One region of the Shimia sp. R11_0 genome, then DNA from elsewhere that is predicted to be linked to it. Evidence: riboswitches for the same ligand, from Rfam matches in the RefSeq annotation. Region 1 holds a riboswitch; each other region holds the start of a gene.
The links. A riboswitch is a leader RNA that binds a small molecule or an ion and turns the genes downstream of it on or off. The one in region 1 is predicted to bind cobalamin.
Positions count from the first base shown of each region.

Region 1 (7,953 bases):
GGCAGAGAGTTCATTGCTCTTGGGGTAAATCAGCCAAAGCACTGCCCCATCGTCCACATCATACTCCGGCAACACACGAACCAGCGCACCTGATTGCAGCTCCTTGTGCACATTCCACACCGCGCTAAAGGCAATCCCCGCCCCCGCCACCGTGGCAATCTTGTGACTGGCGCCATCATCCACAATCAACCGATTGCGCGCGAGACCTGGGTCAAACCGCCCCTCAGCCCCGTTGCGCCCACGCAGCTGCTTTACCTCCTGCCCGGCAAAGCCAACCAGATCATGCCCGGCCAGTTCCTCCGGCGTCTGTGGCGTGCCGCGCCTTTCCAGATATGAAGGCGCCGCACAGAGGATGCGGTGATCCTCCGCCAGTTTGCGCCCCTTCAGACTGGTGTCCTCAAGCGCCGAATTGCGGATCGCCAGATCAAAACTGCCCTCAATCAGATCATACACCAGATCAGACAGTCGCAGATCGAGGGTAATCTCCGGATACCGCGCCAAAAATTTATGCACGATCGGCGCAATATAGAGCTGCGCAAATGTACTGGGCGCGGTGAATCGCAACACCCCTTTGGGTGTCTCCTCTCCCCGCCCCAGCGCCGACAGACCGGCCTCCTCCTGCGCAAGCATCTCACGCGCATAAGGCAAGAAAGCCGCGCCCTGCTGCGAGAGGGAAACCTTGCGCGTGGAGCGGTGCAACAGATCCGCGCCCAGCGCATGTTCCAGCTTGGCAAGCCGCGCACTGGCCACAGCAGGGGCCAGCCCAAGTTTGCGTCCTGCTGCACTGATGTTGAGCTTATCCGCCGCAAGCACAAAGAGGCGCAGACTATCTGTATCCATAAGGCCCTCACTTGATCACCAAAGCGTTGCGACACTAAGTGAGGGCTGACAGGCAATCCTGCAACGCAAAAGCGCCGATCCTCTCGGATCAGCGCCGGCACTCACTCCAGAGTGAGGGTGTAATGTGGACGCTCAGAGGTGATTTCCTTCACGCCAAATTCGACCAGCTCTTCGTCATCATCACAGGTATAATCGTCATAAAGTACCCGCTCAAACCTATACTCTGGGACGCAGAGTTCTGTCTCTGCGTTGCCGCTCCAGTAGTACCCATCATCATCTTCCGCATAATAATAAAGATAGCTGTTGGAATACTGGCCAAAATTGCCTTCAAAAAGTGTGGAGCAATCACCCGTTTCAATATTGCGCCAGCCAAACAGGGTCCGATACTCATCGGTGTCGTTCACCCGCCAGGCATAGGCCACATAGATCTTTGAGCCGGATTCATTGCAAATCGTGGCGGAGTAATCATCGTGTCGCCCGCTTGCTCTGTCTCGATCACTGGCAACCCCGGCAGTCGGCAATAGCATTACCGCCACCACAGCCAGCTGTGTGACCCATTTCAATCCCATGTTCAAAAATCTCCCCAGTGCTACCCCAACACAATACGTCGCGGCCTTTCAGTCCATGTGTTTTTCTAAAATGACAGCACCGCATCACGCAACCAAAAGTAATATCAAGGCAATTTTCGGCAAAACCTTCTGTCTTTCCGGCTCGACCCTCACTTCGCATGGCGCGACGCCTGTCTGGAGCAGAGGGCGCATGTGCGCCCCTCTTCTTCTCCACAAAGTGCCGCAAGGGCATTTTTAAAACGCAGCCCTTGTAACCCGCCAAACGCCCGCCATAACATCCGCGCGAATGACCAAAAGGGGAATGACCGTGCAAGGTTCAAAACACGGCGGCAAAGTGCTGGTAGACGCACTGGAACAACAAGGCATCAAACGCGTCTTCAGCGTGCCCGGCGAGAGCTTTCTGGCCGCATTGGATGGCCTTTATGATGCGGGGATCGAAAACATCGTCACCCGTCAGGAAGGTGGCGCCACGATGATGGCCGATGCCCACGGCAAACTCACCGGGGAACCCGGCGTGGCCTTTGTGACACGTGGTCCCGGTGCCACCAATGCCTCCTCCGGCGTGCACGTGGCGTTTCAGGACAGCACGCCAATGATCCTCTTCATTGGTCAGGTCGCAAGCGATCAACGGGATCGCGAAGCCTTCCAAGAGGTCGACTACCGCGCCATGTTTGGTCCCTTGGCCAAATGGGTGGCCGAAATTGACCGTGTGGATCGCATCCCCGAATATGTCGCACGCGCCTATCGCACCGCCATGTCCGGTCGTCCTGGCCCGGTTGTGCTCGCCCTCCCCGAAGACATGCTGTCATCTCCCTGTGACGCCGCCGTTGCGCCTGCAGCAACGCTCCCTTCTGCCAAAGCCCATGACGACGACGTCGATCAGGTTCTGTCTCTGATGCAAGCCGCGCAGAATCCTCTGGTGCTGCTGGGCGGCGGCCGCTGGACACCAGAGGCCGCACAGGCCGTCGGCACGCTTGCCGAAAAACTGGATCTGCCCGTGGCCGCAACCTTCCGCTGTCAGGACTATCTGGACAATCGCCACCCCAACTACGTGGGCGATGTGGGCATTGGCATCAATCCCCAACTCGCCGAGCGTGTACGTAATGCAGATTATATCTTCTGCCTTGGCGCACGTCTGGGCGAAATGACCACAAGCGGCTACACACTACTGTCCGCCCCAACCCCGACGCAGAAACTTGTGCATGTGCATGCTGATGCCAATGAACTGGGGCGGGTTTATCATCCCACCCATGCCGTCACCGCCGATGCCGGCGTGTTTGCGGCCCAGCTTGCCGCCCGCGTCGCCGATCAGCCTGCTGTCGCGCCCAGCGCCCGTGTGACCCAGGCCCGCGCCGATTACGAAGCCTGGCAACAACCGGTGGAGACCCCCGGTGCGCTCAAGATGGAAAATGTCATCCAGCACCTCAACGAGGTGCTACCCGATGATGCCATTCTCACCAATGGCGCGGGCAATTACGCCGCATGGCTCCATCGCTACTATCGCTATCGCGATTTCGGCACCCAGCTAGCGCCGACGTGCGGCTCAATGGGCTACGGTCTGCCCGCCGCTGTTGCGGCCAAGTTGGAACGCCCAGAGCAGGAAGTCATCTGCCTTGCTGGCGATGGCTGTTTTCAGATGACCATGCAGGAATTTGGTGTGGCCTGCGAACAGGACGCCAATCTGATCGTGCTGATCTCCAACAACGGCATGTATGGCACCATTCGCCTGCACCAGCAGAAGAAGTTCCCCAAACGGCCCAGCGGCACCACTGTGTTCAACCCCAACTTTGCACAGCTGGCCCAAAGCTACGGTGCCTTTGGCGCGGTTGCAGAAACAGACGCCGAATTCCGCGATGCGCTGGCACAAGCGCGCGCGGCCAACAGCCCCGCCATCATCGAGCTGCGCATTGATCCCAAGGCACTCGGTCCGATGGCCCAGCTCGAAGAGCTTGACAACTGAATGAAACAACTGTGCGGGGCGGCGTGAATTGTCTTAACGCCGCCCCGCAGTTTTTTCGGGCAAAACAACGCACCTGCGCGATACTGACGGGAAACCGACGCAATACCGACGTGCCATTTGGACCGTGAGAAAAGTTAAAACAGCCCCAGATGTGGCGCGGCGCCCCCGACCGGGGCAGCGCATTACACCATCCGACGCCGCGCTTTTGCCCCACCACGACGCCTGCGCTCGGGCATATCCAAAGACAGAACCTGCAGAGGATTCCGAAGCGACTCCCGCAGCAGCGCACAGAACGCCTGCACCGCCGGATCAGTATCTTCAAAAGCTTCCGCCATCTCCAAAGCCCGCTCCGCTTCTTTCGGATAGCCGACATTCCGAGGCAGTCCAGCCAACCACTGCAAATAGCCCAAAGTCCCGAGCTCTTCCGCTCGTCTTGGGGATTCTGTACGTGTTTGCAACGTATTAAGTGTGCTTTCCAACAGCATAGCGCCCTCCGCGCCTGCGGCGTGCCATAAAGAACAGCGATGTCATCGGCCCAGTTGGATCCATCACGATGTCTCTGCTGCCCAAGGCACCCCGCCTGGGTTTGAGTGACTGCGACGCGGGAACCGCGCCGGAGATGGCAGGTCTCCTGACTTACGGGTCATCACGCTCTTGAACCTTCCCAGGCAGAGGCCCAGTGGTATTTTTCAAGTACGCTCACCGCTTACAGTTGCGGGGGCAGTCGTGGCCTTGAGCTCTCGCTCGCACCACGTTCCCTTTTCAGCCACTCCCAAAAGCGGCACCATCAAAGCCCTTCTGCCACGCCATCTCTAACAGGTCCAGAAAAACTCTTTGCACCTGCAGAATTTCCGCAAACCCCACCCAGACCCACTAACGCAAACACCTGATGCATATTGATATTTTACATCAAACAAGATCTTTTCCGCGCGTAGCTTCACAAGATCAAACAGAGGGCGAGCGGCGCTCCAAACCATCGTCTGAGAGCCGTGAGTCGGCACAAAACAACCGCCGACTCACACTGATTTTGATCGAACCCTAGGTGCCAAAAAGGTCCGTCGCTCCATTATCAGACAGGCGCAGATTGCAAAGAGTCTGCTCATTGGCGCGCATGCGATCCGCAATCAGAGCCTCAGCTTCTTTCAAGCGCAAATCGATATAATCCGGATCATTCAATACGTTGCGCGTACAGCCTGGATCTTTCTTTCGATCAAACAGAAGATCAGGCGCATTGGGGCATCGCACTTGCAAAGCCTCCGCACCAAGGCGTGCAAGCAAGTGAGAGCCCCGAGCATAGTCGCGCGGCTCGACGCCCTCAGGTGCAGGCCAGTTGGACCGGAAATCAAACTCCCAGAACACAGCCTCCCGTGGTGGCGCACCCGCATTCTGCAATTGAGGCATCAGACTGCGTCCATCCAGTGAATTGCTGGGCTCAACGCCCCACAACTCAAGCAAGGTAGGCATCAGATCAATAGCCGACGTCAACCCTTCACAGACCTGGCCAGCTGGCGCACCTGGAAGCCGCATAACCAACGGAATATGCTGGCTTTCCGGGAAAAATCCACCCTTACCCAAAAGTCCATGATCTCCCATCATCTCACCATGATCAGAGGTTAAGATGACAAGCGTATTGTCCCAAACACCCAGCTCTTTCAGACGGTCCATCAAACGGCCGATTTGTGCATCCACCTCGGAGATCAAGCCATAATAGACCGCCCGAATGCGCCTGAAATCTGCTTCCGTCAACTCGTCCAGCGCCGCTTCTGCGCCCGGGACATAGTCAGAGACCCGAGTGTTGCGTTTCAAGAGCGAAATCACTGGATGCTTGGCCAATTCCTCTTCCTGCTCCGCAAACCCTGGCCCCTCTTCTGGCGCATACATCGTGTTATAAGGCGCAGGCGCTCCGAATGGGGGATGTGGATGGATCAGAGACAAATGCGCAAACCATGGCTGATCAGACGGCTGCTCCTCTACCCACTCAATCAAACGCCCTGTCAAATACGCTGTTTGACTATGTTCCGCCGCAAAGCCAGTCGGCGCGGTAGAAATGCGCTCACCTTCTTGCTCCGCCAGCTGGTAGGGCGTTTCAGTCACCTCAGGGCCATAACCCAGTGATTTTAGCCAGCGTCGCCAAGGCGCAGCATTGCCGATAAGCTCCTGCTCCACTTCGAATCCGGGCAGAATGCCTTCATAGGTTTTCAAGGCAGGATCTTCTGGCGCATGGCTGCGCGGATCCGCAGAAATATCAGTGTATCCAAAAAGAGTTGGTCGATAACCAGCCCGTCGCGCCGCGCGTGCCATATTGTCAAAACGATGCGCCAAAGGGGAGCCATTGGCCACCCCGCGATTGTTCATCTGCCACAGCCCCGTATACATCGCCGCACGGGCTGGCGAACATGGCGCAGCGGCGGAATAGTGCTGCAAAAATGCTGTGCCTTCTGCGGCCAAGGCATCCGTATGCGGCGTTTTCACCACACCGTGCCCAGCAAGGCCAAGGCAATCTCCCCGCCATTGATCGGCAGTGATGAACAGAACGTTGAGTTTTTTCTTGGTCATCTTTTTATCCAGCTCTCAGCACTGGGGCCGCGGCCAGCAATGCCTTGGTATAATCCCGCTGTGGATTTCGAAACAATTCAGGTGTTGGGGCACTTTCAACCACCTTACCCTGCTGCATGACCACAGTATGGTCACAGAGATTGGCCACAACCGCCAGATCATGGCTGATAAAGAGGATCGTAAGGCCCAGCTCTTTCTGTAATGATTTCAACAGGTCAAGGATCTCAGCTTGAATAGACACATCCAGCGCCGCGACAGCTTCATCCGCAATGATGAACTTGGGGCGAGAGACAAGCGCACGTGCAATCGCGATCCGCTGGCGCTGCCCGCCCGAGAAGGCATGCGGGAAGCGGCGTAAGTGCTCTACATCCAGTTTGCACAGGCTGGCGATCTCTTTGACCCTTTCATTGGTCTCAGACCGGTTTTTGGTCAACTGCATCATCTCCAGTGGCTCAGCGATGATATCGCGCACGGTCATACGTGGTGAAAGTGCAGCGTAGGGATCCTGGAAGATAAGCTGCGCGCGGCTGCGGTAGTCTTTGAGTTCCGCCTTTTTCAACGACCCAATATCGTAGCGCACATCCCCATCGTCATAAGTGACTGAGCCGCTCGCGAAGTGATTGATCTTCAGCATAGAACGGCCAGCCGTGGTCTTTCCCGATCCACTTTCGCCAACCAATCCAAAAAAGCTGCCTTTGGGAATATCAAAGGAGACTTTGTCCACCGCTGTAAAATAGGTGTGGCGCCCCAGCAAAGACTTTCCAATTGAGAATTGGATGGTCAGGTCTTTCACCGACACGATCGGCGTGTCAGTGTCACCTTCGGTTTTAACAGGTTTGGCCGGAGCGTTGAGAATGCTCTCATCAATGCGGGGCACCGCCGCGAGAAGACGTTTGGTATAGGCGTGTTGTGGTGCTCGGATCACCTCATCAACTGTACCTTGCTCTACAATTTTTCCCTTTTGCATCACTGCAACGCGGTCTGCGATTTCTGAAATCACAGCAAGATCATGCGTGATGAAAATAACACCCATCCCGAATTCGGTGATCAGCTCTTTCATCAGTTTCAGAACCTGCGCCTGAATGGTGACATCAAGCGCTGTTGTGGGTTCATCCGCAATCAGAAGTTTGGGCCGCGTGGACAAAGCCGTCGCAATCATGGCCCTCTGGCGCATTCCGCCTGACAGCTCAAACGCATATTGATCAATACGTTTTTCCGGCATCGTGATGCCAACCCGGTCCAGCATATCGATCGAGAGCTCTCGCGCCTCAGGATAGCTCATGCCGCGATGCAACATCAGCTGTTCGGTCATCTGCTTACCAATGGTCAAGGCAGGCGCAAAGCTGGCAATAGGCTCCTGAAAGATCATCGAAATCAGATCACCACGCACTTTGCGGAGCTGCTGATTGCCTTTCAATGAGAGGATATCCACCGGCCCGTCATCAGAAGTGATGACCATTGATGATCCTTCAGAGAAGCGCGCATAATTTGGGTTCAGGCGCATCAAGGAACGGCCCGTCACCGACTTGCCGGAACCGGATTCACCAACCAGCCCCAGAACCTCGCCCGGAGCGACATCAAATGACACGCCAGAAACCGCTTCAACGGTGCGATCATGGGTTTCAAAGGCAACATTCAGGTCACGAACAGAAAGCAGCTTTTCCATCATTTCGGCTCCGAATAGGGGTCAGCAGCATCACGCAAGCCATCACCGACAAAGACAAAGGCCAACACCAGCCCAATGAAAAATGGCACAGGGATGAAATACCACTGATAATTCAACAACACGTCCACGCGTGTCACATTTTGAAGCATGACACCAAGAGAGTTGACCGGATCTTTCAAACCCAAACCGATAAAGCTCAGCGCAGTTTCGCTCAGCACCATGTAGGGGAAGGAGATCACCAGATCGACGATGATGTAACTTGTAAAACTGGGCAGAAGATGGCGGCGAATGATCTGTGCCGCCGATGCACCGCTCAATTGCGCGGCCAGCACATATTCCGCGCTACGCTCCGCAAGAACATG
Region 1 covers NZ_JAGHQY010000004.1:363,046-370,998, forward strand. Annotated here, with positions in the region: gene J7382_RS11020 (LysR family transcriptional regulator) at 1-840, opposite strand, end outside; gene J7382_RS11025 (DUF1036 domain-containing protein) at 942-1,409, opposite strand; gene J7382_RS11030 (thiamine pyrophosphate-binding protein) at 1,711-3,369, shown strand; gene J7382_RS11035 (hypothetical protein) at 3,552-3,854, opposite strand; cobalamin riboswitch at 3,973-4,173, opposite strand; gene J7382_RS11040 (sulfatase-like hydrolase/transferase) at 4,408-5,925, opposite strand; gene J7382_RS11045 (ABC transporter ATP-binding protein) at 5,930-7,591, opposite strand; gene J7382_RS11050 (ABC transporter permease) at 7,591-7,953, opposite strand, start outside.

Region 2 (7,953 bases), on a different contig from region 1:
TCAAAGATACCAATATCCTTAAGGCCTTCAGGTTCCTGAAAGCCGAGTTCAGCCATGAAGCGACCGCGGATGTCGCCTTGCGTGTAGGCACCGGTGCTGCCTGACCAGACCACGACGGCGCTGGCGCCCTGCCATTCTGGATGGGCCTCGCGGATGGCTTCGAAGCGTCCCTCAATTCTGGAGATATGCGCTTCGGCCAGTTCCTGTCGCCCGGTGGCAAGGCCGAGGGTGCGCAGCATGTCCGCCCAGGGTGCGCCATAGTCTCCCCAGTCTTCTTGGGGGGCGATGGTGGGGGCAATCTGACTGAGCAGGGCATAGTCGCTTGCACTCATGCCGCTCCACTGGCCAACAATCAGGTCAGGTTTGAGTGTGGCGATCTGTTCAATATTGATCTCACCCCACATCACAACGGGGGTGCCGTCCCCAAGAGCCTCTTGTGCCCATGGCCAGACGCCGTAGGGGTGCGGGCCGTACCACTTGCGTAGCGCTTGAGGGATGATGCCAAGAGACAGTAAAAAGTCATGGCCGATGAAGCTCAGAGAGACGATATTCTTCGGTTCTTCAGGGATGTGGGCTGTGCCGTAGCGATGGGTTATTTCAACCGGAAATGGTTCGGCTGATAGGCCAAACGGGCAGAGCAATCCCGCCGAAATGATCAATGAACGTAGCGCGCGCACCAGTGCTGTCCCTGTCTCATTGCCCCATGTGTGGCCCCTATGTGGGAGGAGCAATCTTGGAAACCTTTGGGCTGGCTGCGATGTTGAAAGGGTCTCAACACGACAGTGGCTAGGTGGGTTCGATTAACTTTTCAGATGGTTTCTGTCAAGTTTTCACATATTCAACTCAGCCGGGAAAGTCCCGGCTGAGCTTGTTTTTGAAGATCAGAAGGCTTTGGTGACCGATAGCTGCACATTGCGTCCTTCGCCGAAGTAGCATGTGAAGGTGGCGCAGCCGGTAATGACACGTTTGTCGGTCAAGTTGCTGACATTCAAAGCCACACGCCAGTCGTTCTTTTGGTAGCTGATGGCTGCGTCGAGCAATGTATAGGACTCGGTTTCGAATTCCGTTGGAAGGCCTGGCACTGCAAAGCCAGCAGAGCCTTTGGTTTTGCCTGTGAAGCGCGCTCCCAATCCGAAGTTCCATCCATCGAGGGATTTGGGTGCATAGTTGATCCATGCCGAAGCCATTTGTTCAGGCACCAGATCAATGTAGTCCTGTGTTTCTGTCTCCGTATCGAGGAGTGTATAGGAAGCTTGCACGGACACTTCACCGAAGTTGTGGAAAGCTTCCAGCTCGATGCCTTTGGAAGAGGCTTCGCCCGTCTGAATGCGTTGGGATGGATCGTTGGGATCAGTTTGCAGTAGATTAGACTTTGTGATGTCGAATGCGGCAGCCGACAGCAGCGTATTGGTGCCTTTAGGCTGATACTTTACACCGATCTCATACTGTCGCCCTTTGGTGGGTTCAAAGGCTGTGCCGTCTGCTTGTGCTCCAAGCGTCTCTTGCTGAAAGCTCGTGGCCCAACTTGCATAGGGAGCAAGACCATTGTCCAAAACATACATGATCGCTGCGTTGCCAGTCCAATCGCTGTCTTTGGCCGCAGGGTCGACGCTATTGTTGTTGGGGTCAGTGCTTTGGCTACGCTCAATCTGGCTGAAGCGCAAACCAAAATCGAGAAAAAGCCTATCCTCAATGGCTGCGCGGTTTTGGTTGTAGACGCCCCATTCCGTTACCTTGACCGCAGGCGTGTCGATGATGGTTGGATTGATGATCGTGCCATAGTTGGGATCAAAAGGGTTGATCGGAGCGCCATGGTTGGCTGGATCTGTGTTGGCAGAAGAGTCTTTGTCAAACTTGGCCCGGTTGTAGTTGAAGCCCACAACGCTGCGCATTTCGACGCCGCCTAAACGGTATTCTGCGGTGGCGTAGGCATCAGCAGCTGCGGTTTTGAGCGTATTCCGGGATTTGTAGAACGTTCTGTTGATCGTGCCGTCCGCATTGTAGCGGCCAAGATAAAGATATTGCGCAACTGCAGGTATGTTGCCCGCTGCGATCAGGTCTGTCGCACCGTACCAGTAGGCGTGATCATAATCACCTTTAGAATCGCTGTAGCGTGCATTCGCATTCAGAGACCAAACCTCATTAAAGCGATGTTGGAAGTTGGCGGAGATGCTGCCAGATCTCGCATCATAACGATCAAACCCGGGCTCACCGACATATAGATCTGAGTCAAACTGGCGACCAGCGTGGGGGGAGGGGACAGCACCGAAACCCGGAATGACAAATTGGTCTGGTACCGGCTGCAAGGTGCCAATGTAGGATGCGAACTGAGACGCAGGAGTTGCGTTGTTTTTTTGATACTCAGCAAGGATAGTGACCTCGGTATCTGCGCCAAGCTTCCAGGTGAGCGAGGGCGCAATCGCGATGGCATCGTCTTGAGAGTAGGCTAGAACATCGTCTGAATCGCGGAGCAAGCCGACAAAGCGGTATTTGAGCGTTCCGTCTTCATTCCCTTCACCACTGAAGTCTACTGCAACCTGCTTGCGCTTATTGGTTCCAATCTGTGCTTGAACAATATTGGGTGCGTCTTGTGCGGAGGTTTTGGAGGTTGTGTTGATCACGCCACCCACGGAGCTATCGCCATAAAGGCCAGATGCCGGGCCGCGCAGTACTTCAACACTGTTCAGGAGGAAGGTTTCGGGACGTGGGCTGTTGTAGAAGCCATAGCGAGTTGGGAGACCATCCCGCAGGAAGCTTGGATTGAAGCCACGGACGTAGGACCAGTCTGCGCGGTTATCCATGCCAAAGGCACCGGCGCGTACGCCGGGCGTGTAGGCGAGCACTTCTTCGAGATCGCGTGCGCCGCGTTCTTGGATCTGATCTGCGGTGATAACGCTGACCGAGCGGGGTGTTTCCGCAATCGCATCGCCGGTTTTCGCGACTGTACCGGTCTGCAGAGAGATGGTTTCGCCAAAGAAGCCTTCGGTATTGGCTCCGCTTACATTGATATCTTCGAGATCGATGTCCTGTGCAAAGGCCGGGAGGGCCGCAACCAGCGCGCACAGGGACACAGTCGTACGCCGCAAGAGCATGACACGTTTCCCATTCCTGTTGGTGTGTGATGCCTGGCGATGCGCTGGGTTGTTAAGGCGCGATAGGAATATAGGGGGGGAACGTCAATTTGCTCACATGTGAACGAATGTGAAATGTTGCTTTGTAGGCACATCTTTGTGACGTGTCGTTGGGGCAGTTGGGGGCGGCGCGATATCTGCACAGGTTTCGTGTTCAGGGAGCGTGATGTCGCAATCGAGTATTGACCGTGTAATTCGACTTCTGGCATCTACCCCTCATGTCCGGTTCTGGGAGGAATCTCAGAAGCAATAGGGAATGCAGTGCGGTGTCTTGACGCCAATTCTGCAACTGCCCCCGCAACTGTAGGCGGCGAGCACGGCTGATACATGCCACTGGGAGTGCCCGGGAAGGCCAGCCTGAGTGTTTTGACCCGCAAGTCAGGAGACCTGCCAGACATGCGCCCTCGGAAGGGGCGTTCATCATTGGCGACGGGGTGCGCGCCAGATCCATGTCTGTCCTTGGGGCACATTGGGGCGCGCGTCTTGGCGGTATTTTAGGAATGCGCCGGGGAAGGCGCGACGTGATAAGGACCTGATTTATGAAAAAACTGCTTTTAGCGGCCACTGCTGCTTTGTCGATCCCGGCAATGGCGCAGGCGCATTTTCTGCTTGAGTACACAGAAAATACTATGATCGAGCGTCCGGGGGATGTTCCTGTGAAGCTGATCTTCTGGCATCCGCATGAAGCCGGTCACGTGATGACGCTTGAAAAGCCCGAAGAGTTTTTTGTCATCCACAATGGCGAAAAAACCGATCTGATGGACACGCTGGAAGAGACCACTTTTGATGGCCCAGACAACAGTGCCAAAGCCTTTCTCGGCTCCGTGCCTGTGAAACGCTCCGGTGACTATGTGGTCGTGACTGTGCCTGCGCCTTACTATGAAGAGTCTGAAGACATCTTCATTCAGCAGATCACCAAAACCTATCTGAACCGCAATGCGCTGCCGACCGACTGGGATCAGCCTCAGGGGCTGGCCACGGAAATCCTGCCGCTGAACAAGCCTTACAACATTGTGGCAGGCTCCACCTTCACCGGTCGTGTGCTGAGCGAAGGGAAGCCCGTTGCAGGCGCGGAAATCGAAATCGAGTATATGGCCGCAGAACCTGATCTGGCGGGCACCGGTGCCAAGGCGGCAACCGTTGGAGCGCTGCCGGGTGGGGCCATCGTGGCAATTTCCGATGACAACGGCTATTTCTCCTTTGGCGTGCCAAAAGCAGGCTACTGGGGCTTTGCGGCGCTGGGCTCTGGTCCTGCGACCGAGCACGAAGGCAAGGAACTCAGCCAGGATGCTGTGATCTGGATCCGCGCCTGGGATCTGGAGTAAGGCTAAAATGCACATTGTTGACGGAGCCTTGTCAAACCTTGTCGTGATTGGTGGCGCTGTCGCCGCGGTCGGGGGGATCGCTATGGGCCTGAGATCGCTGGATCTTGACCGCATTCCCACAGCGGGTGTGCTGTCTGCCAGTTTCTTTGTGGCCTCTTTGATCCATGTGCCAATTGGCCCGTCCTCTGTGCATTTGATACTCAACGGTCTGGCCGGGCTTTTGCTTGGCTGGGCCGCCTTTCCGGCCTTGTTTGTCGGTCTTCTGTTGCAGGCTGTGTTCTTTGGCTTTGGTGGCCTGACCGTGCTTGGGGTCAACACCGTGAATATTGCCTTGCCTGCTGTCTTGGCCTGGATGATTTTTGGGCGCCTGATTGGACGGGGTTCGCCGGTTCATGGTGCCATCTGGGGCGGGATTGGTGGCGCTTTTGCCATCGCCGCGACCACGGGATTTGTGGCGATTTCGCTCGCCTTGTCCGGTGATGAATTCCTGCCTGCTGCCAAACTTGTCTTTTTTGCCCATATCCCGGTGATGGCGATCGAAGCGGTGTTGACGGGATTTGCCGTTCTGCTCGCACGGAAGGTCAAGCCGGAGCTTTTTGTGAAAGGGCCTTCCGCATGAAGCCGTGGATCGTGATTGCCTGTCTCATCTGTGCACCTTTGCCAGCCTTGGCGCATAAAGTGATTGCCGGCGTGTTTCCCGCCGGCGATGCCATTGAGGGAGAGCTTGGGTTTTCTAATGGCGATATGGCTGTGGATCAGGAAGTGATTGTCTATGGTCCTGATGGGGCCGAGCTCGGCCGTACTGTGACGGATGCCGATGGTTTTTTCCTTTATGTCCCCACACAGCCTGTCGCGCATAGGTTCACGGCGGATCTGGGGGCAGGGCATGTGGCCAATGTCACCATGGCTGCGCAGGAGGTTGCCAAAATTATGGGCGTTGCAGCGGAGGTTGTCGCAACCTCCGAGGTTCAGGCCGCTGTAGCAGGACCTGAGGCGGTTATCGTCGCTGGGCTATCGGATGAAGAGCGCGCCGCAATTGCCAAGGCCGTGCGTGATGAGCTGCGCCCTTTGCGACGTGAGATTGCGGCCTACCGGGAACAGAATGATCTTCAGACCATCCTTGGGGGTATTGGGTATATCCTTGGTCTGTTTGGGATTGGATTTTACATCGCGGCCCGCAAGAAGTTGGCTGGCTGATGGCACATGTGCTGGAACCCCAAGCCAAGACGCTGGCTGAGGCAGAGCAAGATGCGCCTTATGGCCTGATTGCGGATATTGATCCGCGTATGCGTATTGTTATGGCCTGTGTGTTTGCTGTTGTGACGGTTGCGCTGGGCTCCGTGCCGGGCTTGCTCGCCGCGTTGAGCATCGCGATTGGGTTGCTTCTTCTGTCGCGTTTGCCGATCCGGCGCACGTTGAAGCGTATGGCCATGATGGATGGTTTCATCATTTTTATGCTGGTTTTAATGCCGTTTTCCATGCCCGGAGACGTGATGTTCACGGTGTTTGGCTTCCCTGCAAGTTGGCAGGGGCTTTGGAAAGCTGTCGAGATCGCATTGACGGCCAACGCCGTTATTCTGACCCTGATGGTTCTGGTGGGCACGATGGAGCCCGTAACACTTGGCCATGCGTTACATCGGCTGCGGTGTCCGGAAGTTCTGGTGCATTTGATGATGTTCACCATCCGCTACATTGAGGTGCTACGGGAAGAGTATTTACGGCTGCGCAGCGCGATGAAAATTCGCGGATTTCGGCCCGGTACAAACTGGCACACATATCGCAGTTTTGGCTATCTCGTCGGTATGATGATGGTGCGGGCGATTGAGCGATCCGAGCGCATTCTGGGGGCCATGAAGTGTAGAGGTTTCTCCGGGAGGCTGATGTTGCTACAAGAGTTCTCTATGAGCAGGCGCGACCATGTGTTTGCCGCTCTCTTGGGAGCTGCCTGCATCGGACTACTGATTGTGGATTTTGCATGACGATCTTGCAGCTCGACGACATCCATTTTGCCTATCCAGGGCAGGCACCGATTTTGGCCGGGGCTTCAATGCAGCTTGAGGCAGGGCAGCGGCTGTCTATTACGGGACCGAATGGTGCTGGTAAATCGACATTGTTTCGCATCGCTCTTGGCTTGCAGAGCCCGATTGCAGGGCAGGTCACGATTTTTGGCAAACCCCGACATGTAGAGGCGGATTTTTTGGAGGTCCGTCGTCGTGTTGGTCTGGTGTTTCAGGATCCTGATGATCAGCTTTTCTGTCCCACGGTTGCGGAAGACATTGCCTTTGGTCCGCTGAATTTAGGGCGTAGCAAGGAAGACGCCTTGCAGATTGTTGATCGTGTTCTCATGGATCTGGATTTGATGCACCTGAGAGACCGGATCACGCATAAGCTGTCTGGCGGGGAGAAGCGTTTGGTGACCTTGGCAACCGTTTTGGCCATGGAGCCTGAGGCGTTGCTGTTGGATGAGCCGACCAATGCGCTGGATACAAAAAATGAAGCGCGTTTGCTGGAGATTTTGCGAGCGCTTCCGCAGGCGATTTTGCTGGTGAGCCACTCTCCTGCTTTCCGGCAGGCTTTGGCTCCGGACTCACTGATTCTAGAAGATGGGCAGCTGATCTCGGCGTGAGCTGAACGGTGGTGGGCAGAGGGAGTTTTTACGGAAAACACCTCTTTGCGGGCGATCACATACACCTGAAAGCCAGGTTTTGGGGGAGGTGTGGCGGCTCACTTCATGATTGCGTTGCGACGTTCGTAGATTTTGCGTGGCTCTCAGATTGCTTTTTCGTGCGGATCTGCAACTATATGAATTATAATAACATATAGGCGTTTTCTGTATCTATCGTTGTCTCTTCATGATGGGGATGAACAACCTAGGGTTTTTGCCTTGCGACACGTCAAGTGTCGTTTTTCGTACCTGTAAACGCAAATTTAAGGGCTGAAAACACAGGCTCAGGCGCGAACAGTAACAAGGGCCGCCCGATATGAGCAATGTCATCGACAACCTCCCCGAACGATTTTCTCTGACCAATGAAAGTCTGGAGGACCTCCAAGAAGCTGGGGTTTTTTTGACCCCAATGTTGGATGAGGCGCTGGATGATTTCTACGCATTTGCTTTGCAGGATGAAACGATGGCGGCGTTTTTCACGCAAGATGGTGTTCTGGAGCATGCGCGCGGGCGGCAGAAGGCCCATTGGGCGATGATGATCAATGGGGACTTTTCCGAGGCATATCTCGCTTCAGCCGAGGCAATCGGTAAAGTGCATTTTCGTATTCAGCTTCCGTTTGAGTTGTATTTGTCTGGTTACGCCCGTGCGACGACCTTCATGCAAGATGCATTGGTTCGAGCATGGTCAAAGAGATATGGACAACGTGTGCGACTGAAATTGGCGCGGCTTGTGCCTGCGCTGTCGCGGGCCTTCGCAATGGACACGACTTTGGTGATTGCAGCGTATTTCCGGGCCCAGAATGAAGAACAGCGTCGCGCCTTCGGGCATTTG
Region 2 covers NZ_JAGHQY010000001.1:877,439-885,391, forward strand. Annotated here, with positions in the region: gene J7382_RS04065 (ABC transporter substrate-binding protein) at 1-677, opposite strand, end outside; gene J7382_RS04070 (TonB-dependent siderophore receptor) at 882-3,092, opposite strand; cobalamin riboswitch at 3,338-3,541, shown strand; gene J7382_RS04075 (DUF4198 domain-containing protein) at 3,671-4,456, shown strand; gene cbiM (cobalt transporter CbiM) at 4,464-5,075, shown strand; gene J7382_RS04085 (cobalt ABC transporter permease) at 5,072-5,653, shown strand; gene cbiQ (cobalt ECF transporter T component CbiQ) at 5,653-6,435, shown strand; gene J7382_RS04095 (ABC transporter ATP-binding protein) at 6,432-7,082, shown strand; gene J7382_RS04100 (globin-coupled sensor protein) at 7,438-7,953, shown strand, end outside.
Region 2: linked by a shared signal. The riboswitch ahead of J7382_RS04075 (DUF4198 domain-containing protein) and the one ahead of J7382_RS11035 (hypothetical protein) in region 1 are both predicted to bind cobalamin.

Region 3 (7,953 bases), 160 kb from region 1:
CACAGAATAAAAAAAGCCCGGCATGTCTGCCGGGCCTTCCTTAGAGCCCGAGAGCGGGGGGCTCAGACCTCTACTGCCACTTTCCCAATCGGGTTGGAGCAGCAGGCGAGGATGTAACCGGCTTCGATATCGTCGTCCGAAATGCCGCCGTTGTGGACCATATGCACCTCGCCTTCGGTCTTTTTGACCTTGCAGGTGCCGCAGACGCCGAAGGTACAGCCTGAGGGGATGTTGAGCCCGACCGAGCGCGCGGCGGCGAGCACGGTTTCAGTTTCGGCCACTTTTGCGGTGACATCGGAGGTGGCGAAATGGATTTCCGCCTTGCTGTCCTCATCAGGCACCACATCATCCAGCGCGGGCTGTTCGGCTTCGGTTTCCACTGGCGCGCCAAAGCTTTCCTGATGGTAGTTGTCCATGTCAAAGCCCAGACCAGCCAGCGCTTCGCGCACCGCGGTCATGAAGGGCTCCGGCCCACAGCAATAGACCTCCCGCTCCAGATAATCCGGCGCCATCAGGCCCAGCATCAGCTGGTTGAACTGGCCCTGATAGCCGGTCCACGGGGTATAGGGGTCCGGCTCTTCGACCACAAATTTCAGATCCAGACCGGGGGTGCGGCTGGCCATCTGTTCCAGCCGCTGGCGAAAGATGATTTCCGAGGGGCGTTTGGCGCAGTTGATGAACACCGCGTCAAGCTCTTGCCCTTCATCCCACATACAGGTGGTCATGGACATCATCGGGGTGATGCCTGAGCCAGCAGAGATAAACAGATATTTGCGCGCGCGGCTCTTGGCATTGGTGAACAGCCCCGCCGGACCAATCGCTTTCAGCCGGGTGCCGGGGCGCAGATTGTCCAGCATCCAGCGGGTGCCGATGCTGTCTGGCTGTGCCTTGGCCGTGATGGTGATCGAGCGTGGGCGTGAAGGTGAGGAGGAGATCGTATAGGTGCGGTGCACCACGCCGCCGGGCTCACCGGGGGCGGGGATCTCCAGGGTCAGGAACTGGCCCGCATCATAGGCAAACAGCGCGCCCGATGGGGCCCGGAAGGTGAAGCTGGCGGTGTTGGGCATCTCCGGCACAATCGACACACATTCCAGCATTTCGCTGTCACGCCAGATCGCGGGGGCGGTGGTGAGGTCTTTCATCGGGGTCACTCCGCTGCCATGCTGCCGGGGGCCAGATGGGTGGCCAATGTTGCGCAATACCATTCCACAAACTGCAGCACGCCGGATTCCTGTGTCGGGGAATAGGGGCCGGGCACATAGGCCGGGCTGTTGATGCCCTGCTGGTTGTCCTCGACCACGCGGCGATCCTCATCATTGGTGGCCATCCAGACTTCGGTCAGCCGCTTGAGATCATAATCCCGGCCTTCCACCGCGTTTTTGTGCACCAGCCATTTGGTGGTCACTTCGGTCTCTGTGGGGCTGATCGGGGTGACCCGGAACAGGATGGAGTGATCCGCAAGGAAATGGTTCCATGTGGTCGGGTAGTGGAACTGCAACAGCGCGCCCGCATCGGAAAACGGCACACGCCCCAGCCATGGGCGCACGGCAGTTTTACCATCCATCGTGTAGCTTTCCGCGCCTTCTTTCAAAGGCATACGCGCCACGCGGTATTGCCCGTCTGCGCTGAGGTGGAAATTGGCGGGCAGGCCTGCGGCCTCGCAGCGATCAAAATGTGCCTGCAGGTGATCCGGTGTTTCACCGCCTTCGCCAATACCGGTCACGCTGGGATCATCGGGGTAGGTGCGGCACAGTGCCGGGTGGTTGCCGCCACAGTGATAGCATTCACGGTTATTTTCCCACACCAGCTTCCAGTTGCCGTTTTCGACAATGGAGCTCTCATAGGCCACTTTGGCATTCCCCAGATCATGGGCCTCCAGATAGGGGCGCACGGTCTCGGCAAAGGCGGCGAAATCCGGAGCGTCTTCGGCCAGACAGATATAGACCAGCCCCGCCAGTTCGCGGCAATGCACGGTTTTCAGCCCGTGTTTGGTGGGGTCAAACTCCGGCCCCATGTCACGCGCCCAGAGGAGTGAGCCGTCAAGCTCATAGGTCCACTGGTGATACGGGCAGACCAGCTTGGGCGCATGGCCCTTGGCGGCCTTGCAGATCACCGAGCCGCGATGGCGGCAGGTGTTGTGGAAGGCGCGGATCTCATTGTCGGCCCCGCGCACGATCACCACACGGTAAGCGCCCACATTATAGGTGACATAGCTGCCCGGTTTTTCCAGCTCACAGGCCGCGGTGGCAAACAGCCAGGTGCGGTAGTGAATGGCCTCCAGATCGGTCTGAAACACCTCGGGATCGGTGTAAAAAGCCTGCTCCAGCGCATGACCTGGGTTTCGACGCGCCAGCAGGGTGTGAATATGACTCATTTTGGCTCTCCTGCCGCGCCCCGCGGCCTTGCTTGAGCAAGTGACAAAGGAGACACAGGCGGCACCGAAGAGGAACGAAGCCGAGCCAAGTGCCCCCACCGCCACCCGCGGTTTGACATATCTGCAAGGCTGGTTTCCGGACTTCAGAGCGGCTTTCGCCCGGTTGCGGCACCTTCCCGGGATCCTCTTCCCAGTGGTCGTTTGCCGAACCTCGTCTCTGTTACCGTTGCGGGGGCAGTGCCGGAGTTTCACCGGCTTCCCAATTCTCCACCCCATCAAACTGACGAGGCGGCACCTTACAGGGCAACCCTAGGCCACGGGTCTGGGTTTTGTTGAATGTTAACGACATTCTAAGACGCAAAAACGCTGCGACTGTTTGTGCATGGCAAAATACCGTTTTACGTGTGTCTCTTTTACGAAACGTCACGACAGACGTAGCTGTCGTTACACCCCTATTTGCCCAAGGCGTCTCGCAGAGAGGTCGGGGCAGGATCGTATTCGCGCAGGTCCAGCTGGGTGAACAAATCCAGCAGATGCCCTTTCATCAGCTCTTCTGCCCCATCCCCATCGCCCGCGCCCAAGGCAGTGATCAGCGCATGATGCGCGTGACTTTCACACAGCGCATTGCGCCGCCGCCAGTAAAGCGCAATCACCAGCGAGGAGCGCGATATCAACTGGCGCAGGAAGTCCTCAATGATCTTCTGATCCGCAATGCGGGCAATCGACAGATGAAAGTCGCCGGACAGCTTCAGCGCCACCCCGGCTTCGCCTCGCTTAAGCGCATCATGTTCGGCTGTGATGTGCCGCTCCAACTGCGCGATGTCCTCAGGCGTGGCGCGCTCTGCGGCGGCGCGAGCGGTCTGGGGCTCCAGCAAGGCCCGAGCTTCAAAGACTTCCCGCGCCTGCTTGATAGAGGGGCGCGCAACAAAGGCACCACGATTGCGCTCAATCGTGACAAGCCCCTCATGCGCCATGGCACGCAGGGCTTGGCGCACAATGGTGCGACTGACCCCAAAAATCTCTCCGACCTCATCCTCGCGCAATTTGGCACCAGGCAGGATGCGGTGTTCATGCACAGCTTCGGTCAGCTGTCCAACAATTTGGTCTAGGTTTGAAGTCTGCAGGGTCATACCGGGGTTCATATCAGTCACGCCCCTCACCGGTGCAAATTTTTTTGCCAACCTCAAGACTGTGTGCAACCAAAAATCAGATTGTATACAATTTTAGCCTCAAAAATACACAACCGCAGGAATGCGTGCACAAAATCCAAGACTCTCTGAGGAGCGCATCGGCGCATTTCACGAATAATCTTGGTTTTGAGAAGTGTTGCCACTCAAGGTTTTCCTAACCTTGGGGGTGTCGCATGACCTTGAAACCTGATCTTGAATTGGTGAGCCTTGTGAAGCGTTACGGCGAGACCGTGGCTGTGGAGGGGATTTCCTATCACTTTGACGCGGGCACCTATGCCTGTCTGCTGGGGCCGTCAGGCTGCGGCAAATCCTCTACCCTGCGCATGATCGCCGGGCATGAATCCGTCTCTGATGGCGCCGTTCTGCTGGGCGGACGAGATGTCTCACATCTGCCCCCGGCCAAACGCGGCACCGCGATGATGTTTCAGAATTATGCGCTGTTTCCACATCTGAGCGTGCGCGACAATGTGGCCTTCAGCCTCAAGATGCAGGGCACAGATGCCACAACGCGCAAGAGCCGCGCCAATGAAATGCTGGAGCTGGTGGACATGCTGCCCCTCGCAGACCGCCTGCCCGCGCAGCTCTCTGGCGGACAACAGCAGCGCGCGGCGCTGGCCCGGGCGCTGATCACCAAACCCGAGGTGCTACTGCTGGATGAACCGCTGTCAGCGCTGGACCCGTTCCTGCGCATCAAGATGCGCGCCGAGCTGCGCAAGCTTCAGCGCGAACTTGGCATCACTTTCATCCATGTCACCCATGGGCAGGACGAAGCCCTGGCGCTGGCTGATGAGATCGTGGTGATGAACAACGCCCGCATTGAGCAGGCGGGTGCCACCCGGGCCGTGTTTGAAGCCCCAAAGACGGCCTTCGTGGCGCGCTTTCTGGGCTCCCACAATGTGGTGACCATGCCAGAGGGCAAGATTGCCATCCGCACCGATGCGCTAAAAATTCGCCCGGCGGGCGCAGCGCGGCTGCCGGCAACGGTCACCGCCATTGAATATCAGGGCACCCATGTGGCGCTCACCGCGAGCATCCCCGGCGATCAGGAAGTCACCGCGCTTTTGTCAGACCGGGATTTCTTCGACGCCCCGAAGATGGAAGGCGAGGCGATTGGCCTCGATTGGGATGCCCAAGAGGCGCATGCCCTGGCTGGATAACAAACTGTTCAACAAAGAGGATACTGCTATGACGACAATCTCAAAGATACGCTATTCGCGTCGCGGCCTTTTGAAGGCAGGTGGCGCGGCGGTGGCGGCCGCCGCGCTTCCGGCTCCAATGGTCTGGGGACAAGAGACAAAAAACATCACCTTGCGCCAGTTTGGCACCGGGGTGTCCAACCTGAACGAGGTGGCCAAGAAAGTCAAAGAAGACCTTGGCTTCACTCTGGAAATGACCGCGCTTGATTCTGACAGCGTGACCCAGCGCGCGGCCACTCAGCCAGACAGCTTTGACATTGCCGACATTGAATACTGGATCTGCAAAAAGGTCTGGCCCACAGGCAATCTGCAAGCGATGGACACCTCCAAAATCGCCAATTACGACAAGATCGTGGGCACTTTCCGCTCTGGCAAGCTGACACCTGAGAGCGTGATTGCTCAGGGCACCGCGCCGCACACGGTGGGCTTCACCACGGGTGTCGATGGCACGGAATTTGTGCAGGAAGAATCCGGTTGGATGACACTCATCCCCACGATCTATAACGCCGACACGCTGGGCATCCGCCCGGATCTGATTGGCCGGCCAATCAAGAACTGGTCAGAGCTGCTCAACCCGGAATTCAAAGGCAAAGCCTCCATCCTCGACATCTCCTCTATCGGCATCATGGATATGGCGATGGTGGTCGAATCCATGGGGGAATACACCTACCCGGACAAAGGCAATATGACCCGCGAAGAGATCGACATGACGCTTGGCATCTTCACCGAAGCCAAGAAAAACGGTCAGTTCCGCGCCTTCTGGAAGAGCTTTGATGAAAGCGTGAACCTGATGGCCTCCGGGGAAGTTGTGATCCAATCCATGTGGTCCCCTGCGATCACCGCAGTGCGCAGCCAGGGCATTCCCTGTGTCTATCAACCGCTGGAAGAAGGCTATCGCAGCTGGGGCGGCGGGCTTGGTCTGTCGGCCTCCCTGTCTGGCATCGAGCTGGACGCGGCTTATGAATACATCAACTGGTATCTCTCCGGTTGGGTGGGTGGCTTTCTGATGCGTCAGGGCTACTACTCTGCGGTGCCTGAAACCTCCAAAGCCTTCATGTCTGAAGATGAATGGGGCTTCTGGTTTGAGGGCAAAGAGGCCAAAGGCGACATCACCAATCCTTTTGGCGATGTGATGGAAAAGGCCGGTGCCGTGCGTGATGGCGGCTCCTTCTATGACCGGATGGGGGCCGTGGCCTGCTGGAACGCGGTGATGGATGAAAACCAATATATGGTGCGCAAGTGGAATGAGTTCATTGCCGCCTGATCCATAAGGCGCGGGGGCTTTCAAGCCCCCGTTTGCCAATAGGGCAAACCCCCATAGGCAGTTCAAAATGGGGCCAGCCCCCATACCCCCGGAGTATTTCCGGTCAGAAGAAGAGAAAGAGGGCAGGAATGATATCGCGTCATGTGCAGGGGTGGCTGATGGCTGCGCCGCTGACATTGGTCTTGGCTGTGTTTTTGCTGGCCCCGATTGTGATGATCGTGGTGGTCAGTTTCTGGGGGGCCACGGAATGGTCGATCTATCCTGCTTTCCTTTGGGACAATTATGATTTTCTGCTGACCTCCAAAGTGACCTATCAGGTGTTTTTCAACACCTTCAAATATGCCGCGATCACATGGGTCTGCACCCTGCTGATCGGGTTCACTGTGGCCTATTATCTGGCCTTTCACATCCGCAGCACCACATGGCAGGTTGCGCTGTTTCTGCTCTGCACCATCCCCTTTCTCACCTCCAACATCATTCGCATGATCAGCTGGATCCCCTTTCTGGGGCGCAATGGGCTGGCCAATTCCACACTCCTGTCCTGGGGCGTCATTGATGCACCGCTGGACTGGCTTCTGTTCAGCGATTTTAGTGTGATCCTCGCCTTTGTGCATCTGTACACGCTGTTCATGGTGGTGCCGATTTTCAACACGATGATGCGCATTGATCCTGCGCTGATTGAGGCGGCCACCGATGCCGGTGCCAGCGGCTGGCAGACCTTGCGCCATGTGGTGATCCCGCTGACCAAACCCGGCATCATGATTGGCACGATTTTTGTGCTGGCGCTGGTGATGGGGGATTTCATCACCGTGCGGTTCATGTCAGGCAGCCAATCCGCCAATGTGGGGCGCATGATCCAGAATGATATTGGCCTGCTGCAATATCCCTCAGCCTCCGCCACAGCGGTGATCCTTCTGATCACGGTGCTTTTGCTGATTGGCACGCTGTTGCGCTTTGTTGACATTCGCAAGGAGCTTTGAGCCATGGACAGCCGGCCCAGATCTTTCTACCTGCTCACCGCGTTTTTTGCGCTGTTTCTGATCTTTCTTTATGGTCCCACCCTGACCATTGCGATCCTGTCCTTTCAGGGGCCCGGTGGGGGGCTGACCTTTCCGATGCGGGGTGTCTCTCTGCATTGGTTCCGTGACCTGTTTCAAGAGCAGGCCGTGGGCGACATCTGGGGCGCATTCCGGCGCTCCTTTGTGTTGGGCGTGATGGTGATGGCGACCACGGTTGTAGTCTCACTTATGGGCGGGCTGGCCTTTCGCAAGCGCTTTGCCGGGTCGACCGTCCTGTTTTACCTGATCATCACTGCGCTGGTGATCCCCTCGATTTTGGTGTCGCTGGGGGTGGGGCTGATCTGGTCGCAATCCGGTCTGCCGGTGCATTGGGCGACCTCTGGCTTTGGGGCACAGCTCACCTGGACGCTGCCTTTTGGGCTGTTGATCATGTTTGCGGTCTTCAACCGCTTTGACAGTGCCTATGAAGAGGCGGCGCGCGATCTTGGTGCCTCCTCCTGGCAGGTGATCCGGCATGTGGTGCTGCCCATCATTGCGCCCTCGCTGATTGGGGTGGCGCTGTTTGGCTTCACCCTCAGCTATGACGAATTTGCGCGCACGCTGCTGACCTCTGGCAGCTACAACACCTTGCCGCTGGAAATTTTCGGCATGACCACCAATGTCACAACGCCGGTGCTGTTTGCATTGGGCACGCTGACAACCGTGTTTTCCCTGCTGATCATTCTGGTGTTTCTGCTGAGCGCCTGGATCCTCAACCGTCGCCGGGCGCGGCGCGGGTCAGATGCGGGCAGAGGAGATCTGTGATGGCGGTGGCGCTGATCAATCCCAACAGCACCGCCGCAATGACCGCAACAATGACAGAGGTGGCCCGTCACGCCGCCCCTGAGCTGAGTATTGAGGGGATCACTTC
Region 3 covers NZ_JAGHQY010000004.1:202,878-210,830, forward strand. Annotated here, with positions in the region: gene J7382_RS10300 (hybrid-cluster NAD(P)-dependent oxidoreductase) at 63-1,142, opposite strand; gene J7382_RS10305 (aromatic ring-hydroxylating dioxygenase subunit alpha) at 1,148-2,374, opposite strand; cobalamin riboswitch at 2,484-2,688, opposite strand; gene J7382_RS10310 (GntR family transcriptional regulator) at 2,827-3,504, opposite strand; gene J7382_RS10315 (ABC transporter ATP-binding protein) at 3,738-4,721, shown strand; gene J7382_RS10320 (extracellular solute-binding protein) at 4,759-6,024, shown strand; gene J7382_RS10325 (ABC transporter permease) at 6,153-7,004, shown strand; gene J7382_RS10330 (ABC transporter permease) at 7,008-7,847, shown strand; gene J7382_RS10335 (aspartate/glutamate racemase family protein) at 7,847-7,953, shown strand, end outside.
Region 3: linked by a shared signal. The riboswitch ahead of J7382_RS10305 (aromatic ring-hydroxylating dioxygenase subunit alpha) and the one ahead of J7382_RS11035 (hypothetical protein) in region 1 are both predicted to bind cobalamin.

Region 4 (7,953 bases), 170 kb from region 1:
TTTTCGTGATCCGTCAGCGTGCCCCAGCTTGGGATGTCATTGGAAAGTGGCACTTTTTCTGGCAGCCAGAAGTTCACCGTCAACCGGTTCCAGACCTCAAGGTCTTTCTCGTCGTCCATCCGGTTCCAGTTGATCGCGCGGGTGATCTTTGTGGTGTGCATATCTTTCATAGGTCTCTCTCCGATCACAGCGTGCAGGACACGCAGCCCTGAACCTCGGTGCCCTCAAGGGCTTCCTGGCGCAGGCGCACATAATAGATGGTCTTGATGCCTTTCTTCCACGCGTAGATCTGCGCGCGGTTGATGTCGCGGGTGGTGGCCTCTGCCGGGAAGAACAGGGTCAGTGACAGGCCCTGATCCACATGTTCTGTGGCCGCCGCATAGGTATCAATCAGCGCCTCTGGGCCGATCTCATAGGCATCGCGATAATACTCAAGGTTGTCATTGTCCATGAAGGCCGCCGGGTAATACACGCGGCCAATCTTGCCTTCTTTGCGGATTTCCACCTTGGACACGATCGGGTGGATCGAGGAGGTCGAATTGTTGATGTAGGAGATCGAGCCGGTGGGGGGCACGGCCTGCAGGTTGCGGTTGAACAACCCGTGTTTCATCACATCCGCCTTCAGCGCGGCCCAATCGTCCCGCGTCGGCAGGTCGATGCCCTCAAACAGCGCTTTCACCACATCGCTTTGCGGCAGCCAGTCCTGCTCTGTGTAGCGGTCAAAGAAGACACCGGAGGCATAGTCAGAGGTTTCAAAGCCCTTGAAGCTGGCTTTGCGCTCTTGTGCGAGATCGCAAGAGGTGCGGATGGCGTGATAGGCCACTGTGGCAAAATAGACCGAGGTGAACTCAATGCCGTCCGCGCTGCCGTAGTGAATACGCTCGCGCGCCAGATAGCCGTGCAGGTTCATCTGACCCAGACCAATGGCGTGGCTGTCGTCATTGCCCTTGCGCACAGAGGGCACGGAGTCGATCGCAGACATTTCCGAAACAGCGGTCAGGGCACGGATCGCGGCCCCAACAGAGCGGCCAAAGTCTTTGCCGTCCATGGTCTTGGCGATGTTGAGGGAGCCGAGGTTACAGGAGATATCGCTGCCCATCTTGGCGTAGCCGAGGTCTTCGTTGAACTCAGACGCCTCATTGACCTGCAGGATTTCCGAACACAGGTTGGACATGTTGATCCGGCCCTCAATCGGGTTCATCCGGTTCACCGTGTCCTCAAACATCACATAGGGATAGCCGCTCTCAAACTGGATTTCGGCAATGGTCTGGAAGAACTCGCGCGCGTTCACTTTGGATTTGCGAATGCGTTTGTCCTCGACCATCTCATTGTATTTCTCGGTCACCGAGATTTCAGAGAATGGCACGCCATAGACCTTCTCCACATCATGCGGAGAGAACAGATACATATCGGCGTTTTTCTTGGCGAGCTCAAAGGTGATGTCGGGGATCACCACGCCAAGCGACAGCGTCTTGATGCGGATTTTCTCATCTGCATTTTCACGCTTGGTGTCCAGAAAGCGCATGATGTCGGGGTGGTGCGCATTCAGATAGACTGCGCCTGCGCCCTGACGTGCGCCCAGCTGGTTGGCATAAGAGAAGCTGTCTTCGAGCAGCTTCATCACAGGGATCACCCCGGAAGATTGGTTCTCAATGCCTTTGATCGGCGCACCATGCTCACGAATGTTGGTCAGCAGAAGCGCCACACCGCCGCCCCGCTTGGAGAGCTGCAGCGCCGAGTTGATACCGCGGCCAATGCTTTCCATATTGTCTTCCAGACGCAGCAGGAAGCAGGAGATCAGCTCCCCGCGGGAGGCTTTGCCCGCGTTCAGGAAAGTGGGCGTGGCCGGCTGGAAGCGGCCAGACAGCATCTCTTCCATGAAGTTCAGCGCCAGCTCTTCGTCGCCCCGCGCCAGACACAGTGCGGTCATCACCACCCGGTCTTCGTAGCGTTCCAGATAGCGTTGCCCGTCGCGGGTCTTCAGCGTGTAGGAGGTGTAATATTTGAACGCGCCAAGGAAGGTCGGGAAACGGAATTTGCGCGCATAGGCCGCGTCCCAGATTTTGCGCATGAAGTTCTTGGAATACTGATCCAGAACCGCTTCTTCGTAATAGCCTTCTTCGACCAGATAGCCGAGTTTTTCGTCCAGCGAGTGAAAGAACACGGTGTTCTGGTTCACATGCTGAAGGAAATACTGCTTTGCGGCCATACGGTCCGCATCAAAGCGAATATTGCCCTCTCCATCATAGAGATTCAGCATTGCGTTCAACGCGTGGTAATCCATCGTGCTCAGCTCGTTGTCGAGCATAGGCTATCTCCCAATTTGTCTAGCCCGGCGCGCAGGCGGTCAATGTCAGTTTGGGTGCCAGCCAGCTCAAACGTATAGAGCAGCGGCACGTTGCATTTTTCAGAAATGATGCGACCCGCCAAAGCATAGGTCGCACCAAAGTTTCTATTTCCGGATCCGATTACGCCGCAAAGCTGATTTCGGTTTTCCGGGTTATTCAGAAAGCGGATCACCTGCTTTGGCACTGCTCCGCGTCCTTCTCCATCGGCATAGGTCGGACATATCAGGACAAAGGGATCACGCAGATCGGGCAGCGGCGCATCTGGCTCAATCGGTATGCGCGCTGCCTCATATCCCAGCCGGTCCACAAACCGGCGCGTGTTGCCTGAAGCTGAAGAGTAGTAAACCAGTGCCGGAGGGCGGCCCGCCACAGCCTCAGCCCAGACGCGCAATCATGTCAGGGCGGAAGCCGGACCAATGGTCGCCACCAGCCACAACAACAGGGGCCTGACGGTAACCAAGTTCGGTCACGTGATCGAGAGCAGAGTTGTCTTCGGTCAGATCGACAACATCATAAGAGATGCCCTTGGCATCCAGCGCGCGTGTGGTGGCGGTGCATTGCACACAGGCGGGTTTGGAGTAGACGATGATGCTCATACTGTCCTCTTTAGTTTAGACAAAGCCGAGGACGCAGTGCCGGGCGAGTCCCGTTTTTTTACGTCCCCGACCCCTCCGTTCGTGGTTAATTTTTTACGCCTGCGGCAGGTCTCCTGACTCGCGGTTCTCTGCTTGGCTGGCCTTCCCAAAAGCACACTTTCAGTGGCGACTTCAACCTTGCTCACCGCTCACAGTTGCGGGGGCAGTGCCAGATTTTCACCGGCTTCCCTCTTAGCCTCCGACCTGAATCGAAGGAACCGAAGCATCACGATATTGGGGGGAAATGTGATTTGCTGTCAACATATAGGGTGAGCCCATATGGAATTTCTTTTGCTCAAACATTGAGCAATCACAGGTCAAACTCATGCAATGAGGCGCAATTCAAGAATTCTGATGGCTCGGGGGCGGCGCAACTGTTGTGGTCATGCCACGGCGTCAGACTTCGTACCTCATCTTAACGCTTTCGCTTGCAACCGGCAACGCCGAGCCTTGCGGAAGCGAAGATAAGTTTTCCGATTTCATGTCCTGAAACAGGATCTGATCCTCTCCGCCTGCGTGCGAAGTTTTGACTGTCGTATCCGAGCTTGATTTGGGTGCAAGCTTCTCCATTGTTTTGGCACGGAAATTACACTTGGGTCTGCGTCGCAGCAGGTCACGAGGCGCCAGACATGGCGCGTCTTGGGGTGTAACATGCGCGCAAAGCGATGGGATCAATCAGGGGGGCAATGCCGACTCACCCAGCATTGTGCCAGTTTGGTCGCCCTCTGTGAGGCGGTTGCCTGTTTCCACAGGCCCAGACATCCGGGCCTGACCGGCAGCGCATCAGCGGTGACAGATTCTCCCGGCTCCACATTGCCAAAGTAGAGCACCAGACGCCGTGCGATTGGTGCCCATGGTGCGGGTTTGTGCAGCGCGGCCTCTGCCTGCTCAAACAGGCGTGAGAAACTTGGGAAGTAAAGGAGGCCGACTGTGTTGTAGTCCATTCCCACATGTGTCGGTAGGTCAAGTCCGCGCGTCTCGCTCAGGGCGCTATTGCGATGTGCCTTGGCCAGTTGGGAGGTGTCGTGCGCGAAGCTGTCAGGCGCCTGATCCAGTACAGGGACCAAGAATGGCGTTGCGCGGCTGACGCTTGCATTCACCCCGGCTTCCATATGCGCCACAAACGTGGATACGAGTCGGATCCGCGCGATCTCCTGACCTCGTGCCAGAATGCAATGATCAGACTGTATCCGGCTGCGACCGGCGGCCCAGAGAGTGGAGATGATCTCAAGTGAGTGTCCCAGCCCGATCAGATCAGGCTGGATCTGGGAGAATTCGGAAGCGCAGAAGGCCGCGTAGAGCTGTCGGCCTTTGGCATCGCGGAACACGGTTGTTTGTTGGCCAACCGCCTCTGCGATCAGCTGCCAGTGTACATCGCCCAGATATTTGAGCCACCAGTCCTCCGCGAGGCCGCGCATTGCGAGCTGCGCCATGCCTAATGTGAGCGTGTGATGACGCGAGGGGGCGCTCGTCTGCGCAAGTGCGGCTGGCATCACGAGGCGGCCTGAAGAGAGGATTTGGCCGTCGCCGCGATATGCGTCGCCAAATGGCGCGCGTCTTCGTCGATTCCCAGAAAGCGTCCAGATCCCCAAGTGTTCAGCCAGCCCAAACCAATGAAGTAAAATCCGGTCTCCTCACAGACGCCACGCTGATAGACCGGGCGCCCCTGCGCATCAAAAACATCGACATCAATCCAGCTGTAATCCGGGCGAAAGCCGATGGCCCAGAGAATGGAGGTGATGCCCTCTTTCTCACAGTCAATCTCGGTGATCTCGCGTTCAGGGCGCCAGAATTTGGTAAAGGCAGGTTCTTCAGGCGCCTCAATATTGTGTTTGGCGATATACGCATCAATGGCGGCGCGAATGCCCATATAGCTGTCGTCGGCGTCATCCAGATTGGCTTCCAGGTCTGGCAGAAACTGAATGGTTTTGTCGGTCATCCCGCTGACCGAGCCATAGAGGGATACGCCCTCAAGCGCGAATTTGCGCAGGTCGATCTCATGGCCGCCATCACGCCCGGTCATATAGTGGTTGGTCTTGGTCACCGCATGCTCGGGATTGGGGTGTTGATCAATGGTGATCTCATAGTACCCCATGTCAAAGAGCCAGTCTGTGGAATCGCGCCCGCGATATTGTCTTGGTGCGCGGGGGGCCGGGCCGACGGCCAGATGCACCTTGCGTCCCTCAAGATGCATGTCTTCCATCAGTTGCACCCCGGATTGTCCTGTGCCCACAACCAAAGTCGCTCCATCCGGCATCTGATCAGGCCGGCGATAGTCTACGGAATGCATCTGATGGATTGAGGGATCGAGGTTGGAGGCAAAGGGCGGCACAATCGGATTGTCATATCCGCCGGTGGCAATCACGATCTGATCTGCGGAATAGTTGCCCTGACTGCTGTCTACAAGATACCCGCCGCCGGGGCGCTTGCTGATCCGGGTGACGTCACAGTTTTCCACAAGAGGGGGGCTGAAACGCTCGGCAAAGGCATCCAGATAGTCCGTGATTTCCTCTTTCACCATAAAGCCATCCGGGTCTTGGCCCTGATATGGAAAGTCCGGCAGGCGACATTGCCAGTTGGGCGTCACCAGACAGAAGCTGTCCCAGCGGTTGACGCGCCAGGAGTGAAACCGCTTGTGACGCTCCAGCACAACGTGATCCAGCCCTTGCTGGCAGAGATAGTAGCTCACGGAAAGGCCGGCCTGGCCGCCGCCAACAACGACAACGGTTTTGTGATTTCGGTGGGTCATGGGGGCTCCTTAGGTGATCTTGAGGCAGGTCACATCTGCCGTGGCGGGGAATGCGCTGGCTTTGTGTTCAATCGCCGTCAGCTGCGCTTCGGCGCTGGTACAGCGGTATCCAAATTTGGCTTCAACGCGGGTGCTGGCCTTCTCCAGAGCGATCCGGCACCGGGTCACAAATTCCTCCAGCGGATATGTCGTGTCCGCGGTCAGAAAATCCCGCACAACCGTGGAAGGGGAATAACACTCTTCGATCTGAGCATCTGGCCAGCGAATGGTGAAACGTGTCTCAGGCATGCAGCGCCTCCTTGGATGACAGGTTGAGATAGGGGGTGCGGGCGTGATCCCAGAAAGGGGCAGAGCCGTTGCGATCTGTCAGATGCACAGTGCTGCCGGTTCCGATGTCGCCGCAGACACTGGCAGCGATCCCAAAGCCTTCGCAGGCCTCGCACACTGCTGCGGCGTGCTCCGGGCGCGCTGTGAGCAGAAAGCCAAAGCTTGGGAAGCTGCGCAGCCAGCGCTCCATTTCCACGCCCCCCGGTTTTGGCAGTGCTTCTAGCTGAAGATCCACAGCCACACCTGAGGATTCCGCCAGCATCAGGGCTGTGCCCACGATCCCGCCCTGGCTGATGTCTTTGCCAGCGCTGACAAGCCCGGCTTCGGCAAGGTCTGGCAGCAGCTCCATGTTGCGGCGCAGGGTCTCTGGTGGGGTGGTCAGCGCCGCGTTCCAATTGTCAAAAGGCTCGCGGTAACTGCCGCGCAGATCCACCGCGCAGATCACCACATCGCCGGGGCGCGCTTCAAAACTCGAAATCAGTGATGTCGCCTGTCCCAGAATGGAGACGGAGAGTTGCAAGGCGTCGGTGCGCAAATTGGTGTGTCCGCCCACCACCGGCACGCCATAGGCTTGGGAGGCGGCCTTCATGCCTGCGAGCACGGGCTGCGCCTCTTGGGCGCTGGGTGCCCAAATGGCGTTGGTCACGGCTCTGGGGCGGCCGCCCATAGAGAGAATGTCTGAGATATTCACCATGACGCCGCACCAGCCAGCAAACCATGGGTCTGCTTTGACAAAGGCATTGATGAACCCTTCGCAGGCGAACAGATCGTAGCCAGAGCGGGTCGGTAAAACGGCGCAGTCATCGCCGGGCATGCCTGCGCTTTCAGAGGACAGCCCCAGTGTTTGAGTGCTTTGCGCAATGTCCAGCTTGCCGCGAATTGAGGGGTGATCGCGCAGGGCACGGGCCATTTTGCGCAGAGGCGGATGGGCGTTGATCATGACAGCCTCCGGCGGCGTGATAGGGATTTCCATCCTGCATAGGGATCTGGCATGGGCGGGTAGAACGACAAATCCGCCTGCATCTCCATATGCGGCACGCCATGGGCTTCCATCTCACGCAGCGGTGTCCAGTGCAGCCGTTGAAACAGTTTCACATTCTGCATCTGGACCTGCGCCAGAAACCGGTCGCACCCACGGGCATGCGCCGTGCATACCGCCAGTCGAATGAGTTCCGCGCCCAGAATGCCCACGCGGCGGTGGCTTTGTGCCACGGCGAGGCGAGAGCCGCGCCATAGACCGGGCTCTGCCTCATGGATGCGCACGGTGCCCACCACCTGATCGGCTTCCGCTGCCAGCGTGCTGATGGCGGCCAAAGGCAATGCGATCTCATCAATGGCGTCGCGGTCGTCGGTGTCAAAAAGCCCCTGTTCTTTGACAAAGGCCTGATGGCGCAGGGCGCGCACGCCGTCCAGTTCCCATGGATGTGTTGCCGCGCGGATGATGAAATCCGGCGATAGAAAGGCCTTCGGGTTCTGATAGCTCATGACACCCCCAGCTTTTCATAGACTGAAAGGGCAGAGCAGGCGCCACATTTGGCGCAGCCCGCTTTGGCGCTCTCTGCACTCATGCCCGCGCGCAGGATCATGCGCGATAGAGGTGCCAGAATGGCGGACATGAACTCTGATGTGGGGGCTGGATGGCTTTCCATCGGGGTGCCAGACACCGGCACAAATGGCACGACAAAGGGATAGACCCCAATTTTGCAAAGTTCTTGGGATGTCGCCAAAATCTCTTCTGGTGTGTCCCCCAAACCTGCAAGAATATAGGTGGAGACCTGACCGCGGCCAAACACCTTCACCGCGGCTTTGAAGCTGTCAAAATAGGCCTCAAGGCTGATTTGCGCCTTGCCGGGCATCACGCGGGCGCGCACCTCTGGTGTGACGGCCTCCAGAT
Region 4 covers NZ_JAGHQY010000004.1:193,730-201,682, reverse strand. Annotated here, with positions in the region: gene nrdF (class 1b ribonucleoside-diphosphate reductase subunit beta) at 1-170, opposite strand, end outside; gene nrdE (class 1b ribonucleoside-diphosphate reductase subunit alpha) at 185-2,308, opposite strand; gene nrdI (class Ib ribonucleoside-diphosphate reductase assembly flavoprotein NrdI) at 2,290-2,697, opposite strand; gene nrdH (glutaredoxin-like protein NrdH) at 2,723-2,944, opposite strand; cobalamin riboswitch at 3,030-3,221, opposite strand; gene J7382_RS10270 (Pnap_2097 family protein) at 3,655-4,476, opposite strand; gene J7382_RS10265 (MSMEG_0569 family flavin-dependent oxidoreductase) at 4,476-5,732, opposite strand; gene J7382_RS10260 (MSMEG_0570 family nitrogen starvation response protein) at 5,742-6,020, opposite strand; gene J7382_RS10255 (sll0787 family AIR synthase-like protein) at 6,013-6,999, opposite strand; gene J7382_RS10250 (MSMEG_0567/Sll0786 family nitrogen starvation N-acetyltransferase) at 6,996-7,544, opposite strand; gene J7382_RS10245 (MSMEG_0568 family radical SAM protein) at 7,541-7,953, opposite strand, start outside.
Region 4: linked by a shared signal. The riboswitch ahead of nrdH (glutaredoxin-like protein NrdH) and the one ahead of J7382_RS11035 (hypothetical protein) in region 1 are both predicted to bind cobalamin.